4 regions of the Shewanella sp. 10N.286.48.B5 genome follow, and region 1 is predicted to be linked to each of the others. Evidence: predicted binding sites of a transcription regulator. Region 1 holds the regulator's gene; each other region holds the start of a gene.
What was found. Region 1 encodes sigma-54, which starts transcription at its own class of promoters, with help from an activator protein. Its sites were predicted from a motif close to GTTGGCACGNNNNTNGNNT; they were not measured.

Region 1 (4,253 bases):
TGCATCACGGCCTTGAGCTTCAACAGTAATGATTTTACCAATGCCACTTTCTAACATTAATAACCCCAATACACTGGCAGCACTGGCTTGTTTCTCACCTTGGATAAGGGTGATAGTTGCGTCAAACTCGGTAGCTAAAATTGCCAATTTAGTCGCCGCTCGCGCATGCAAGCCTAGCTTGTTACTGATGGTAATTTGCTTTGAATAGGCCACCGTTTTGGCTGGCGTTGTGGTTAGCTTATTCAATGCCAAGCTCTCTATGGCGGGCGCTGACTTTGTGCTTAGAGTTGTTGAAACGTTTAGCGAGCTGATCGGCAATATAAACCGAACGGTGCTGACCGCCAGTACAACCAATGGCAATGGTCAGGTAGCTGCGGTTATTACGCTCTAAATGTGGCATCCAAGTGTCAAAAAGGTTTTCAATTTGCCAGATAAACTTATTCACCAAAGGCTGTCGCTCTAAGAACTCTTGCACGGGCGCATCTAGGCCTGTGTAGGGCCTTAACTCAAGCTCCCAGTGCGGATTCGGTAAAAAGCGCACATCAAACATAAAGTCTGCTTCAGCCGGCATGCCATGCTTAAAGCCAAATGACTCAAAATGTACCACTAATTCTTTATCAACACTGCCTAGCAAGATTTGCCGAACATGATCGCTCAATTCGTAGATATTAGTTTGCGAGGTGTCGATATAGTGATCAACCATTTTGGCTATGGGTTCGAGTAACCGCCCCTCAAGCTTAATGGCTTCTTGTAACGAAATTTGATTCTTAGACAGTGGGTGTAATCGGCGGGTCTCACTAAAACGCTTCAGTAACACTTTATCGTTGGCGTTTAAAAAGAAACTGGTAATGCAGGTATCGTCAGACAGTAAAGCAATTTGCTCTTTGAGTACTTTGCCTTGCTCTTCGATATTACGCACATCGACGCTAATGGCGACAAGCTCGTTACTATCTTTAAGCTGTTCAAGCAGGCTGCCAATCAGTGGCAGTGGCAGGTTATCAACACAGTAATAACCTAAATCTTCAAGCACTCTCAGTGCGACTGATTTTCCTGAACCTGAACGTCCCGATACGATGACAAGTTTCATGCAGTAATAACCTGATAAAGTTCTGTAGCGTCATGACTCTTTCGAAGTCGTTTAAGTATCAATTTATCACTGAGTTTCTCTGCCATGCTAGATAATGTGCTTAGGTGTTGCTGGCACTGATCTGCAGGTACAAGAAGCGCAAATAAAATATCTACAGGTTGCTTGTCTATGGCATCAAAGGCGATTGGCTCTTCGCATTTGATTAAAATAGCAATGGGTTCTTCGATATTATCTAAGCGCCCATGTGGAATTGCTATGCCATTTCCTATACCTGTACTGCCCATTTTTTCACGCGCTATTAGACTTTCAAAAATAGCCTGTGAAGAAAGGGTTGGGTACTGGGCAGCCATTAAATTGCTGATTAATTCCAGTACCTTTTTCTTACTGCCCGGAGTGGCACAGGTAGTGCACGCCGGCTGCAGGATGGTACGAAGTTCCATCGTTAATGCTTAGTGAGTTTCTCTTTATGTTTAATTACCTGACGGTCTAGCTTATCTATCAGGGCGTCTATTGCCACATACATATCAGCGTTACGCGATACAGCAAACACTTCACCGCCTTTTAGGTGCAGTTTGGCTTCGGCAATCTGTTGTAGCTTTTGAACATCGAGCACAACGTGAACATTATTGATCTGTTCGAAGTGTCGTTCAAGCTTTGAAAATTTTGTTTGCACGTATTCCCGTAAAGATTGAGTTATTTCAATATGGTTTCCAGTCAGGTTAATTTGCATAGGTCATCCTCCAATAACAAAAGTTATAAGCTTTTGCGTTGGTTTGAGGGAGGGATGAGCATTGCCTCTCGATATTTGGCTATCGTACGTCGAGCAACGTTAATCCCTTGTTCAGCCAATAGTGTCGCCATTTTACTATCACTAAGAGGCTTTTTCGGGTTTTCTGCAGCTACGAGCTTTTTAATAAATGCGCGAATTGCTGTAGAAGAGCATTCTCCACCATCATCGGTACTTACATGGCTTGAGAAAAAATATTTTAGTTCAAAAAGTCCACGGGGGGTATGCATGTATTTTTGGGTCGTGACCCGCGAAATGGTCGACTCGTGCATTTCAACCGCTTCAGCAATATCATTGAGCACCATCGGCTTCATGGCTTCTTCACCGAACTCAAAGAAACCTTGCTGAAATTGTACGATACAGTTAGCCACTTTTAGTAAGGTTTCATTACGGCTATCGATGCTTTTGATAAACCATTTAGCTTCTTGTAAATGACCACGAATAAATTGGCTGTCAGCTTGGCTTGAACCGCCTTTGGCCATAGCTGCATATTGCTGATTAACGCCAATTTTAGGCATGTTATCGGGATTTAGCTCGACCACCCAGCGACCATTCTTTTTAAGTACAGTAACATCAGGAATGACGTACTCATCTTTAATGGGGGTAATTTGCAAGCCTGGACGTGGATTGAGCGTTTGAATAAATTCAATGGCTTCACGTAAATCATCTTCTTTAAGCTTGGTTTTACGCATCAGTAACCTAAAGTCACGACCGGCGATTAAATCAAGATGATCTTTAATCAGTAACTTAACATTATCTATGCAAGGAATTTCATTAGGGTATTGGCCTAATTGAATTAATAGACACTCACTTAAATCTCGCGCTGCAATGCCGACGGGATCGAAGTGTTGTACCCGTTTAAGTACAGCTTCAACTTCATCGAGTTCGATATCGTCAGTGCCTAAGGATTGCAAAATGTCTTCAACGCTCTGGGTGAGGTAACCGCGCTCATCAATGGCATCAATAATGGCGGTTGCAATCACTAAGTCATTTTCAGAAAAGGGAGTGAGGTTTTTTTGCCATTCAAGATGCTCATACAAGCCTTCACTGGTTTCGCCTTGAAACGGCATATCATTACCGCTCGATACTGCGCCAGAGCCAGAAGTAGGCGAGGCGGTATACACCTCATCCCATGTGGTATCCATAGGGAGTTCTTCAGGCATAGAATCTTTAGTGAGCGATTCAGTGGTATCAACCGTTGAGGTGTCTTTTTCTATGGTGACTTGGCTATTATCACTAAAATCGGTGTCAGTTTGCAGGGCGTTTTCTTTTACGGGCTCTTTGGCTTTAGTGAATTCGTCTTCAAGCTCTAATAGCGGGTTTGAATCAAGTGCTTGTTGAATTTCTTGCTGTAGCTCCAATGAGGAAAGTTGCAATAAGCGAATCGCTTGTTGCAACTGTGGGGTCATGGTTAAGTGTTGACCCATTTTGAGTTGGAGTGAGGCTTTCATGTACCGCTTGTCCCTAATTGAATTACATCATCGCGACGAACAGTGTGGGCGCTAGTTTATGATCCTAGAAAAATAGACTAGATTAAGGTTTGTTGTTGGCCGCGAATGCCATACTAAAAACTGAATAGTGCTAACTATAGCTTGAATTGTTCACCTAAGTATACCGACCTAACTTGCTGATTGACTAAGATCTCAGCAGGTGTTCCTTCAGCAATCAAGTTTCCGTGACTCACAATATATGCTCGCTCACACACATCAAGTGTTTCACGGACATTATGGTCGGTAATTAGCACCCCTAAACCACGGCTTTTAAGTTGTTGAATAATTTTCTTGATGTCGATTACTGAGATAGGATCTACCCCTGCAAAAGGTTCATCTAATAAAATAAACTTAGGATTTGCCGCTAATGCGCGTGCAATTTCAACTCGGCGACGCTCGCCTCCCGATAACGCCATACCTTGGCTATCACGGATATGAGTTATGTTAAATTCTTCTAATAAATGTTCCAGTTCTTCAATGCGCTGCTCATTTGATAAGCTTTTGCGAGTTTGAAGCACTGCCATTATATTATCGTGTACTGTGAGCTTACGAAAAATACTGGCTTCTTGAGGTAAGTAGCCAATGCCTTTTCGGGCGCGCAAATGCATTGGATCTGCGGTTAAATCATCTTCATCGATCAGAATGCGGCCCTTATCACTTTTGACTAGGCCTACGACCATATAAAAGGTGGTGGTTTTACCCGCGCCATTAGGGCCAAGTAAGCCAACAATTTGGCCGGTTTTTACCGTCAGGCTGACATCTTTTACTACCTGGCGACTTTTATAACTCTTAGCGAGATTTTCAGCGGTTAACGTAATTTGGGTCATTAGTCATTTTGCTCAGCTGCTGGGGCTGACAATGTCGCCTGCGCCTCAGCGTTAAGTGATTC
Region 2 (4,253 bases), on a different contig from region 1:
TATTAGCCGTGGTGTTGAGATCTTTTTGAGCAGCTGCGATACCACTCAATGCAATATTAAACGACATAAATCACCTCTTAGCGCTTTAAATTAGGTTCTGTGTGGCTGCCAGATTTCTGGCAGCTTATTATTGTTTGTGTTATTAACTTTCTGCCACTGCCAGTACATCAGACAATTGAATACCACCTAGGCCTCTGAGGTTAAGGATCGGACCGCTGGCGACACTGCCTAAAGACACACTAGTGACATGGGCATAAGTTGAAACCGCTAAATCTTCGGCGTTGCCATCAACTTTACCGTTAGCTTTAATGGCATACATGCCTTCTTCTACGGGTTCGCCATCTTTATCAAGGCCATCCCAGCTGACATCAATGTTGCCGCCTGCAGAGCCATCAACCTCAAAGGTTTTAATCACTTGGCCTGACTCGTCTTCAATGGTGACGGTAATGGTATCGATTGGCTGTGGCGTACTAATGACACCGTTAATGACTGGGTTTTCTTCTGAGACATGGCCAATATCTGATGGAATGAGCACCTTTTGCCCCACTAAGCCCGAGGCTTGTAATGCCTGACTTGAGCTCATCACACTGTTCAAATTCAAAATTTCAGCATTTAAGTTGGCAATACCATCAACGGTCGCGAAGGACGCCATTTGTGCGATCATCTGATCGTTTTCAACAGGTTTAAACGGGTCCTGCATTGACAGCTGTTGACTCAAAAGCGCAAAGAAATCCGATTGGGTTAGCTCTTGGCTTTTAGCTTCTCCGGTTTCGGTGGTGCTAGCTGATTGCGCAGCGGTTAGGCTATCTAAAAAGCTACTGTCTGATACCTGTGTAGTTTGTGAGTTTGTCGCCACTGAATTAGTGGAGACGGTGGAAGCCGTGGTAGACGTCTGCAACTGCGGTAATGACTGACTACTGTAAGGATTAACGAGGCTCATTGTTTACCTCCAACTAAATTCATATTACTTACCCATACGAAGCGTTTGCTGCAACATTGATTTGGCGGCATCAGCCACTTGAACATTCATTTGATATGACCGAGAAGCAGAAATCATATCGGCCATTTCTTCCATCACATTGACATTGGGTTTATAAATAAACCCATCGTTATCAGCCATTGGATGATTAGGTGAGAATTCTTTTAATAACGGTTTATCGCTTTCTACAACGCCTTTAACACTGACACTATGAGAACTATTTTGCTGATGACTGGCTTTGGCCATTTCAGCCTCAAAAATAGGATGACGAGCTCTATAGGTCTCACCGACACTGCTTGATACTGTGTTGGCATTAGCAATATTACTGGCGGTGGTATTTAAGCGCACCGATTGCGCAGACATACCCGAGCCTGACACATTAAAAATATTAAAAAGACTCATAATTAATCACCTCTAATGGCTTTACGCATGCCAGAAAACTTACTTTCAAGAAAGCCCAGTGACATTTGATATTCCAAAGAGTTTTGCATAAATGCAGATTGCTCTTCTTGCATATCCACCGTATTACCGTCACCTGTGTCTGGCTGATTTGGCACCCGAAACTGCACATGCTCTTGGCTTAACGCTTTAAGGTCAAAGTGCTTGTCAGTTGTTTGACTCATTTGCAGCCCTTGCTGATGAGAGCGGGCGCTATTCATGGCAGAGGCAAAGTCTACATCACGGGCTTTGTAACCCGGGGTATTGGCATTGGCGATATTACTAGATAGCACTTCAGCCCTTTGAGCACGTATGCCCAACGAGTATTGATGTACCCCTAAACCATTTTCAAAATTAATCGCCATAAAATTGCCTCCATCAGCTAACTGTCACTAACAAAGCAAACCTTATGCCAAAATATTGCGGTTTTAATATGAGAAAGGATAAAAATGAAAAATGCCGACGTAAGTCGGCATTTTATTAACTAAAAACATATTAATTCATAAACTTACAATATATTTTTCTTTTGATAGTAAATCCCTGGGTTACAACGCACCATCGTAAATTCATCACTTAAACCTGAGATAGATTCTGACGCCCCTAAAAATAAAATCCCATTGGGATTAAGGGCGGCAGCAAATTGCCGCAAAATTTTAGCTTTTGCCTCTGGAGAAAAATAAATCAACACATTACGACAAAAGATAATATCGAACTTACCCAATAAGCTATAACTTTCAAGCAGGTTATGACTTCTAAAATTCACTAACCGCTGAACATTATCTTTCACTTTCATATGACCTGACGGCATTGGATCAAAAAATTGTCGCTTTCGCTCATCTGATAGCCCACGGGCTAAGGCTAAGCTGTCATATTCGGCCTTTTTACAACGCGCTAGCATTGAAGGTGATAAATCGGTGGCTTGGATCGTCACGCTACCAGGCAATGCCCCCGGCTTACGCTGCTGATACTCTAAAATAGTCATTGCCAATGAATAGGGCTCCTGCCCTGACGAGCAAGCGGCTGACCATATTTTTAACGGCCGACCTAAGCGGCTATATTCAGGTAATAAAGCATCATGAAGTAATTCAAACGGGTATTTGTCTCTAAACCACAGAGTTTCATTTGTGGTCATAGCGTCAATCACTTCCGCCCGTAAATGCCGCTCCATTGGCTTCATTGAGCGCTTAACCACTTCCGATAATGAGGGCAAATCATGCTTGCCCATTAAAGGCGCTAAGCGACTTTTTACTAAATATTGCTTGTTGTCACCTAATACAATGCCACTGTGTTGCTCTAAAAAAAGCTTAAACTGATTATATTCTGCTTCAGCAAGTGATTTGTTCGGCACTTTTACATCCTATTTTAAAGAGGCGCTTTACATTGTTTGCAATCTAAAGCCGCCGCTTTGTTTGGTTACCGAGCACTTGGTAACAAACGTGAAATCTACAACCTATGGTGAATCATCAGCCCTAGGTTTTCGATTGAATTATTATAAAATGAGATGTTTGTTGACCGCTGACGCTAACTCATCGGGATTAAACTTAGCGATAAAGTCGTTTGCGCCGACCTTTTCAACCATGGCCTGATTAAACACGCCACTTAATGAAGTATGCAGCACCACTTTAATATCTTTAAGTTTTGGATCGTCGCGAATTTCCGCCGTTAAGGTATAGCCATCCATTTCTGGCATTTCAATGTCTGAAATAATCAGTGGAATTTCATCGGCAACATTATCCATCTCAGTGGCAATCGCTTTTAATTTCTCTAAGGCATCTTTACCATCAATAGCGGTGTCAATTTGCAGGTTCAATGACGATAATGAACGGATAATTTGCTTACGAGCAACTGCAGAGTCATCAATCACCATAATATGGTAATGCTGCTCTTTATCAATGGTAATAGCATCACTGGCAGCTTGGCTTAATTCCGTTTTTACTGGTGATATTTCATCAAGAATTTTTTCAACATCTAAAATCTCAACCAATTCACCTTCGATTTCGGTTACTGCAGTTAAATAAGAGTTGCGCCCAGCCCCTTGTGGCGGTGGCATAATTGATTCCCAATTCATATTAATAATGCGCTCTACTGAGCTAACCAAAAAGCCCTGAATACTGCGGTTATACTCAGCAATAATGATGAAGCAATTTTCAGTCGATGCCAACGGACGGCCACCAGTTGCCGCACTTAAATCAATCACTGAAATAGTCGAGCCCCGAATATGAGCAATGCCTTTAATCATTGGGCTTAAACGGGGTAACTTTGTCAGTGGCGGACACTGTAATACTTCTTTTACTTTAAAAACGTTGATACCGAAACGTTGGCGACCATTAAGTTTAAAAAGCAGTAACTCCAGTCTATTTTGGCCTACCAGTTGGGTACGTTTATTAACTGAATCAAGAATGCTCGACATAACCCTGCCTTGTTTTATGAATGCTTTCCCTAGTGGGATTTATTATTAGAGTTCACTGTTAATCAGTGTTTTAAAGCGACAGTAAAACCATTTTCGCAAATTGTAACACAGTAATTTATGCCAATTTGCTGGTTTAGCGCTTAAATTTAGCTATAGGCATAGTTTTTGCTTGATTGTGGTCACATCGCATTTAAGCGACGATTTCAATGAAAAAAGTCAAACTTCTGACAAAGATAACATTGAGAATGTTTAGCCTTATCATTGCTAATTAAAATTGAAGTTTAGAGGTAACCTGGCCAATCAAGCTAGTTAGAATATTATGAAGAAAAACATTCTACTATTGATCATTATTTTTTTATCTTTACCGGTTAACGCCAGTGAAGATGCCACCATAACTTACTCTCTATCGACCATTACTGAATTAGC
Region 3 (4,253 bases), on a different contig from region 1:
TCCTTTAGGTAAAATTCGCATGATGTCAGTGTGCCGTCATGACCACCCCTTGGCAGCAAAACGCCGAGTGTCAGATGAAGACTTGCGCAGCGCCATGCAAGCATCAATGGTATATTTAAATGAAAAGTCCAATCCTGAATTACAGCCTTTTTCCCGTAACTATATTGGTTTTTCAAGTTTTGATTACATTCTTAGCTCCATTCAAACTGAAGATGCTTGGGGTGTAATGCCTGAGCCCTTGATTAAACATTTATTGAGGCAGCAATCCATTGCGGTGATTAAGCATACTTACGGTTTATTGCAGGAAGACTATTGCATGTTTGCAGCAAGTGGCCTTAATGAGCATCCCGCGACAAACTGGTTAGCCGATCAGTTAAATGACTATCTATTTGCTTTTTAATCTTGTGTTCATGATAAGCCCATCCTCGATGGGTCATTAAATCAAACTGTTCAACTGGTCCATTTCAATAACCAGCTATCACCTTTGTATTAGCTTATTCGTGTTATTTCGGATTCATGCCAAGCACTCACTGTCAATATAATTGACAGATGGTTGCTAAACTAAGTCATTGAATAGCCTTGCTATAATAATATTACTATCAAAATAACCTCACAGACGTTGAGTTTGTCATTGCTGATTTAATACAGAATGCCAAACTGTACTCAATTACCTATACGGGTAAATGATTAATTTTATGAGGAATTCATATGTGTGTGCCATCTCAAGCAATAGAGCAAAAAGTGTTGATACTGTCTTCAGTATTTGCGCTGATGTTTGCTGTAGGCGGCTTGGCGGTTGGGCTGATATTGGGTTCCTTAGTCATAGCCTTTGATGGTTTATACTCGTTAATTAGTTTGCTGTTAACTATTTTGTCACTGCTCGCCGCTAAGCTTATCCATTCCCCGAAAGATAAGCGTTTCCCCAATGGTAAGGCGATGTTTGAACCTATTGTTATTGCGATCAAAGGTGTGGTGATTATGTGCCTAGTGATTTATTCACTGTTCGGCGCAATCGATAGTTTAATACAAGGTGTCAAGCCGTTAGACATTGGTGTAGCGAGTGTTTTTGGGCTGGTAAATACCCTTGGTTGTGGTTTTGCTTGGTGGAAAATAACCCAAATGAGCCGCGAGTCGCACTCAGGGTTAATTGAAGCAGAAACTAAGCAGTGGCAGATGGATACTTTGCTCAGCATGGCTATTACGCTGGGGTTTGTTATCGCATGGGGCTTAACGCAAACTTCGCTGGCTCAATATGCAGGTTATGCCGATCCACTCATGATGATATTAATTTCAGCTTACTTTTTGAAAGTTCCTTTTTCTATGGTGAGTCAAGCGGTCAAAGAGTTATTGCAAATGGCACCACAACAAGAACTGATTGCAGAAGTATCCAAAGGCATGAAAGAAGTTGATAGCCAAGAAACCCTGCATTTAGGCAGTGTCGTCAAAGTGGGAAATGAGCTTAGAATTGATATCAATGTCGTACCTAGTGAAGAGTCAATTATAAAGACCGGTGATATCAAAGTATTTCAGCAAAATCTCAAGCAAAAGTTATCAGCGCTGCCATACAAGTTAGAGCTTAAAATGAATATTGCCATTTAACCATTTAGTCATCAAGCTATTGCTAGTCACTACAATAACCATATTCGATTATTGGTACCATTTGAGTCTTAACGAAGACTCACTTATCCGCCGCAACAACCACTAACTTGCTCATTACGCTTCATTTAGCGAGACAAACTTGATGCTAAATACGGCCTTTCAATAATGGCTTTTTTGCGCTATCTAGGTGCAGCTTGCACTACTTACAACCATTTTCAAAAAATCTAATTAGATTAGTGCGTTGATTTATAAGCATTTATCAACCTTGGTATGAAGTTGGCTTATTAGCAGTCAACTACATAACTATAGGGAATGGACTATGTCATATATCGAGCCAAAGGAGTTTGCTACCAAGATGGTAGATGCTGGGGAGCAAAAAATCTTCATGTCGACACGAGATACATTAGTTAGGGCATTTATGGCTGGCGCGATACTGGGACTTGCCGCTTTTTTTGCCATTACCGTTATCGTGAAAACAGGTAGCTTGTTAGTCGGATCATTATTATTCCCGGTTGGGTTTATTATGCTGTATCTGATGAAGTTTGATTTGCTGACAGGTGTATTTACCTTAGTGCCTTTAGCTGTCCTTAACAAGCGACCGGGATGTACCTGGGAGCAACTTTTTAGGAATTGGGGGTTAGTGTTTGTGGGGAATTTTGCCGGCGCGTTAACCGTGGCATTTTTTGCATCCTATATCCTGACTTATGGTTACAACACTGACGGTGGAGTATTAGCGGCTAAAGTGAGCTCAATTGGTGAGTCACGTACGTTAGGGTATCAAGAGCATGGCGTGGCAGGCTGGTTTACTATTTTTATTCGCGGCATGTTGTGTAACTGGATGGTGTCTATGGGAGTGGTAGGCGCTATGATCTCAACCTCAGTGAGCGGCAAAATGGCTGCAATGTGGATGCCTGTGATGCTGTTCTTCTTTATGGGTTTTGAGCATTCAATCGTTAATATGTTCCTATTTCCATTTTCAATGATCATGGGCGGTGACTTTACTGTTAGCGACTACCTATTGTGGAATGAAATTCCAACGGCATTAGGTAATTTAGTCGGCGGCTTTTTACTCGTGGGCTTACCTTTGTACTTAACCCATGTTAAGACAAGCCCTGAGCGTAAAACTGCTGCTGAAAAAGAAAGCTTAGCTTTATAAGCAGTGCTAAGGCCTATCCTTGTCTCGATTGGGCTTTGTTATGGCGATTCAAGTGATACCTGCTTACTTAATTAATGGTAAGCCGTTGATGGTTTTATCGGTAAATACTATTAGCTTGAACACTATTAACCTAAATAAAATAGCTTGAACAAAAAAATGCCCGCAGCTGCGGGCATTTTTATGGTTTCAAACCTGCTAATTATTAGTCTTCAGCATCACCAAGGGACAATAACGTCGCGTTACCGCCAATGGCAGTAATATTGTTGGTGCGGGTTTTTTCAGTAATAAAACGAGTAAGGTAGTGTGGTCCGCCTGCTTTGGGGCCAGTACCTGATAAACCTTGACCGCCAAAAGGCTGTACACCCACTACTGCGCCAATTTGGTTACGATTAATATAGACGTTACCCACATCAACCTTGTCTGCAAGATTTAACGCATGGCCTTCATTGCGGCTATGAATTCCTAAAGTAAGACCAAAGCCGGTGCTGTTTATCTCGTCAATAACCGCGGCTAAATTAGCGGCTTTATAACGAATAACGTGCAAAATTGGCCCGAAATGTTCTTTCTCAAGCACTTTAATTGAATCAATTTCTACCGCTGTTGGCGACACAAAGTGGCCATTTTCAGTGCCTGCGGGTAAGTCGATTTTCTTAATTAACTTACCAACTTGCGAGATATGATCAATATGGGCATTTAGGTTCGCTTTTGCAGTGGCATCAATCACAGGGCCAACGTCAGTTTGAACAAAGCTTGGGTTACCAATACTGAGCTCTTCCATCGCGCCTTGCATTACATCTAATACGCGATCGGCAATATCTTCTTGTAAGAACAGCACTCGCAATGCCGAGCAGCGCTGGCCTGCACTGGTAAACGACGATGAAACCACATCTGCAACCACTTGTTCTGCTTGTGAGGTCGAGTCAACTATCATCGCATTTTGACCGCCAGTTTCAGCGATGAGCGGAATGATAGCACCTTCACGATTAGCTAATGTGCGGTTAATCAATTTAGCAGTGCCGGTTGAACCAGTAAAGCACACACCGCCAATACGTTCATCAGCGGTGATCGCTGCGCCAACAGTAGCGCCAGTGCCTGGTAAGAACTGCAGTACATCGACAGGAATGCCTGCTTCATGAGCTAATTGCACTGCGCGGTAACCTACTAATGAAGTTTGCTCAGCGGGTTTGGCAATCACGGTATTACCAGCAGCTAGCGCCGCAGTAACTTGGCCCAAGAAAATCGCTAATGGGAAGTTCCAAGGGCTAATACAAACAAAGATGCCGCGGCCTTGAATGAATAGTTCATTTAATTCACCCGTCGGCCCAGGAAGCAAAGTTGGCGCCGCCATCATTTTCTTGGCTTGAATAGCATAGTAGCGACAAAAATCTACTGCTTCACGGACTTCATCAATGCCATCTTGTAAGCTTTTACCTGCTTCACGAGTACAAAGGGCAATCAGTTCTTCGCGGTTCTCTTCAAGTAAGTCAGCCAGTTTTTG
Region 4 (4,253 bases), on a different contig from region 1:
TAGAAGAACTACATGTTGATGGCGGCATGAACTCACAAATGTTTGTCGACCCAGGTAATTTCGATTATGGGTTAGTCAATCAGGCTTTAGGTTATCAGCAACCAACTAATATTCACGTTATCCGTAACGGGGTATTAAAATCACCTTATATTTCCCTACATGATAAAGGCCTTGAACTACTGAATCGCAGTTTGAAAAGTATGACGATTCAACAAGCTAGAGGTGATTTATATCGAATGCTGTATTACAGCGAAGTAAATAACTACGATTTGTCATTCACTTATATTGACGACAAGTTTGATGCAGAACCTGCCACCAAGAAAATGTTTGATCAGCAGTACATGGAAGCCTTATACCAAAACGGCTATGACAAGGCGGTAAACAACAATTTATGGCAAAACCAAGTTCCTTATTAAAGAAGTTATAGTTTACTTTCACGACTCTCCCAAGCCATTACTGGGAGAGTAAAATCAAGCTAATACGTCATTATTAATCCCACCTTTTTACCATTTTATCAGCATTTTTAGTCGCTTTAGTTATGACTCTACACTTTTTGGAATAACTTACCATGTTGAGAACGACTTGAAACACTGAACATAATGGCGGCTTTATCAATAAGCTGCAGCTAAGTAATTCCTCTTCTTAATACTGTCTGTTGTTAGCGATTGCGCAATGCCTTAATGATATTACTATCAACCAAAGCAGCTGCATTCATCCATCAATATTCATGCCTCCCATCAAATACATTCCATTCTTCATAATATCGTTTCAGCGCCAGCGGTTCATGGCATGACACGTATGAATAGCACCTTGCAGAGGCTACTCAATTTCATCAGTATTCCAGTTAAAGTCAGTCCCTATAAAGGTTTAACTCATGCTCAACGTTAATGTGACGGGTTACATTGCAGCATTATCAGTCATTTAGGGCTTATTAAAGCCGAACCTAAAATTTTCCACCTTCCTGTGAAATAGTGACTGTTTAAAATGGAGACTAAGCTGCTGATTTAATCTTTTAAAAATACTCAACACAAAAAAGCCCATCATGAGTACATGATGGGCTTTAATAACAGGGACAGAATAATCAATTAGAAAGGTGTTACAAGCTATAATTTAAACGACCAAATATAGTTTATAAAACAGTGATGACATCTTGTTCAGGTAAACGCGATTTAGGTAAACCAAAGTTATAATCTTCACCCTCTTTGTGATAACCCATTGCTAGCGCAAACTCACAAACGTAACCATCTAACTCTTCTTTAAAAATTTCACCAATTAAGCTTGGATCAACACCTTCCATCGATGTAGAAGCAATCCCTAAACGAGCTAGCGTATGCAAGGTATTACCAATAGCAATATAGGTTTGCGCTTTAGTCCAATGGCCATTAAAACCACTGTCATCAGTATTTTGCTCTGCAAAACCAAAAGCACCATTTAGCATGTTGTCATACATGTCTGCCGGTAAATGACCTGACGACACTTCAACATCAACAACTTTTCTGTAGTCATCTTTAGTGAACTTAGGGTTATGGGCAAATAAAATCACATGGGAGGCTTCAGTAGCATGAGGCTGATTAAACTGGTGCATATTGGCAAACGTTTCATGAAAACGTTGTTTTGCCACATCAGTTTCTAATACGATAAATTTCCACGGCTGTGAGTTAATAGAAGAAGCAGTTAAACGAATCGCTTGTTTCACTACGTCCATATCCGCTGCTGAAATACGCTTACTTGAATCATACTTTTTCACAGTATAACGTTTATTCAAATCTGCAATAATTGGGTGTGACATAATGATTTTCCTCATAGGTGATGCCGATGCGGTGCATTTTAGGCTTTTCCATTGAGAAAAAAAGAGTGCTAGACACCAATCTTTATGGAGCTTTTAAACCATAAAAAATCCGTAATAGCGGGTGCAGATGGCTCTATAGCGTAACTATACGTAGAAAAAATGACAAACCCATGGCTGTTCACTGGTTATTTTGACTAATTCAGCTGGCTACTTTCACTATATCATTTGCATTTATAAAGGTTAAAAACGATAACGCAATGCTGCAAGAATGATAAAGCACTGTTTTTATACAGCATCTTTAAACTGGCCTGCATATTGCTTTAATTTAACTTAAATACAACATCTACCCTAGTGACTAAAATCTGAGTCACTATGTACTATAAAGTCCAAGGAGTGACATTATGGCCGTGATTTTAGAAGATCGCCCTATTGAGCAAGTCAGAGAACAAGTTATCGATCAGTTAATTGTCAATTATAGCCACGGCATTATCTCTGCTGAAGCCTTTGAAAGACGCCTTGATGAGGCAATGAACTCAAGTGTTCATCAAGAGATCGTCGCACTGGTCGCAGACCTAACCTTAACCGCTGATACTGACTATAGTCAGCAAAAAGACCACCAGTTTGCGCCAAACTATGGCAGCAAAACTGCCACTGAAGATATGCGCTTAACCAGCATATTAGGTAACAGTGAACGTAGCGGCCAATGGGTGGTGCCAAAGGTTATTAAGGTTAATAATATTATTGGCGAAACCACTCTGGACTTTAGTGATGCCATTTTTCAGCATCAACATGTCACCATTGAGATTAATTGCTTTTTGGGCAGTAGCAGTATCTATGTTCCTGAAGGCATTAATGTGGTGTGTAAAACTTACGGGCTCGTCAGTAGCATTGAAAACAAAGCGCCTTCTATCGCAACCCGCCAAGCTCCTGTCATCACCATTGAGGGTAAGGTTATTTTGGGCTCGCTGGAGGTGTCTATCAAGCGCACCATTAAAGAGAAATTTATCGAGTTTGCTAATAATTTAAAATCGGCATTTGATACTAAAAACTACTTTTGATACTAAGAACACAAGATCCGAATATAAGGCAAACCTCAACGATAATATTTGCCTTATTTCGGCCATTAAATCAGCTCTAAGCCATAAGTAACTCAATACCTAGCAATCGCCAAGCTGGGATTAGATGATGCTTCAATCAAGCGCTACTCTAAGTAATCACACTAAATACTCTAAGCAAGTCATCAATTGTTACAACAACCCCAACTTAAATGATGCTCGTAAGTTACCGCTTAGCTGTTAACTTGTTATAATCAGCATCAGCTTTAAATGACCCTATAGAATCATCAATGCAATGGTTCCAATACAAGCGTTATGAATACAATCATTATCAATAAAAACGCTAATAGTCACTCAATCCTAATCAATGCCATTAAACATCATGGAATGATAATTAAAACAACAGGAAATAACATGTATCGAATCGTCACTGCAGGGCTAGTTACGCTCTCATTTGTGGGAAGTACCGACGCCTTAGCCAATGAATACGTGCTAAGTAAAGTCGCCAAGCCACTATCACAAAGTATTAAGCTCAACTTAGATCCAGTAAAAGATAACTTCTCAGGCAGCACAGCCATTCAAATTGAAGTGCTTGAAGCCACTAAGCAATTACAACTTAACGGCTTAGAATACACTGCTAGCAATATCCAGTTAGATGCCAAATCAGCTAACAACAAAGACTGCCAACTAGATGTAATCATGCAAGATACTGGGGTGGTTTTGTTTAACTGCCCACATACTATCGAACCTGGTGCATATTCTTTCTCAATGGATTTCACAGCTCCTTATAACCGTCAATCTGTCGGCCTGTATAAAACCATTGATGGCGGCCTGCCCTACTTATTTACCCAGTTTGAAATGAGTGATGCGCGCCGCAGTTTTCCAAGCTTTGATGAACCAGAATATAAAATCCCTTTTCAAGTCACCATCACAGCCCCAAGTACTGAAAAGGTTTACAGCAATACCCCAGAGCTTTCAGTTGCAACCAAAGATGGCCTGACAACTCACGTATTTGCTCAAACCAAGCCAATATCCTCTTACCTTGTTGCTTATGCTGTGGGTCAATTTGAAGAAATTGAAGTCACAGGCATGAAAGTCCCAGGGCGCGTAATAACCACTAAGGGGAAAATCGAGCTAGCCAAATATGCAGCCGAGCAAATGCCGTTAGTGCTTAGTGCATTAGAAGATTATTTTGGGGTCGATTACCCTTATCAAAAGCTTGATAGCGTTGCCGTACCTGAGTTTCCTTTTGGGGCGATGGAAAACGCAGGCTTAGTCACTTATCGTGAAGATATTTTGTTAGTTGATGAGCAAACCGCCAGCCAAAATAGCAAAAAAACTGCCGTTTCAATTATTGCCCACGAGCTAGCACACCAATGGTACGGTAACCTAGTGACCATGCAATGGTG

Region 2: flgB (flagellar basal body rod protein FlgB) is a predicted target of sigma-54. The motif match lies at 1,816-1,834, and genes of this name have one in related genera.
Region 3: BCU57_RS13340 (formate/nitrite transporter family protein) is a predicted target of sigma-54. The motif match lies at 1,864-1,882, and genes of this name have one in related genera.
Region 4: BCU57_RS12600 (LiaF domain-containing protein) is a predicted target of sigma-54. The motif match lies at 2,092-2,110, and genes of this name have one in related genera.

Annotation. Positions count from the first base shown of each region.
Region 1 is NZ_MCVG02000002.1:328,938-333,190, reverse strand. It holds gene BCU57_RS16355 (HPr family phosphocarrier protein) at 1-213, opposite strand, end outside; gene rapZ (RNase adapter RapZ) at 239-1,087, opposite strand; gene ptsN (PTS IIA-like nitrogen regulatory protein PtsN) at 1,084-1,527, opposite strand; gene hpf (ribosome hibernation promoting factor) at 1,530-1,817, opposite strand; gene BCU57_RS16335 (RNA polymerase factor sigma-54) at 1,841-3,325, opposite strand; gene lptB (LPS export ABC transporter ATP-binding protein) at 3,460-4,191, opposite strand; gene lptA (lipopolysaccharide transport periplasmic protein LptA) at 4,191-4,253, opposite strand, start outside.
Region 2 is NZ_MCVG02000001.1:433,160-437,412, reverse strand. It holds gene flgE (flagellar hook protein FlgE) at 1-67, opposite strand, end outside; gene flgD (flagellar hook assembly protein FlgD) at 143-940, opposite strand; gene flgC (flagellar basal body rod protein FlgC) at 965-1,381, opposite strand; gene flgB (flagellar basal body rod protein FlgB) at 1,384-1,782, opposite strand; gene BCU57_RS01860 (CheR family methyltransferase) at 1,926-2,765, opposite strand; gene BCU57_RS01855 (chemotaxis protein CheV) at 2,907-3,827, opposite strand; gene flgA (flagellar basal body P-ring formation chaperone FlgA) at 4,147-4,253, shown strand, end outside.
Region 3 is NZ_MCVG02000001.1:3,112,417-3,116,669, reverse strand. It holds gene BCU57_RS13350 (LysR family transcriptional regulator) at 1-400, shown strand, start outside; gene BCU57_RS13345 (cation diffusion facilitator family transporter) at 709-1,599, shown strand; gene BCU57_RS13340 (formate/nitrite transporter family protein) at 1,919-2,755, shown strand; gene putA (bifunctional proline dehydrogenase/L-glutamate gamma-semialdehyde dehydrogenase PutA) at 2,958-4,253, opposite strand, start outside.
Region 4 is NZ_MCVG02000001.1:2,923,339-2,927,591, forward strand. It holds gene BCU57_RS12590 (patatin-like phospholipase family protein) at 1-416, shown strand, start outside; gene BCU57_RS12595 (nitroreductase family protein) at 1,130-1,789, opposite strand; gene BCU57_RS12600 (LiaF domain-containing protein) at 2,191-2,847, shown strand; gene BCU57_RS12605 (M1 family metallopeptidase) at 3,259-4,253, shown strand, end outside.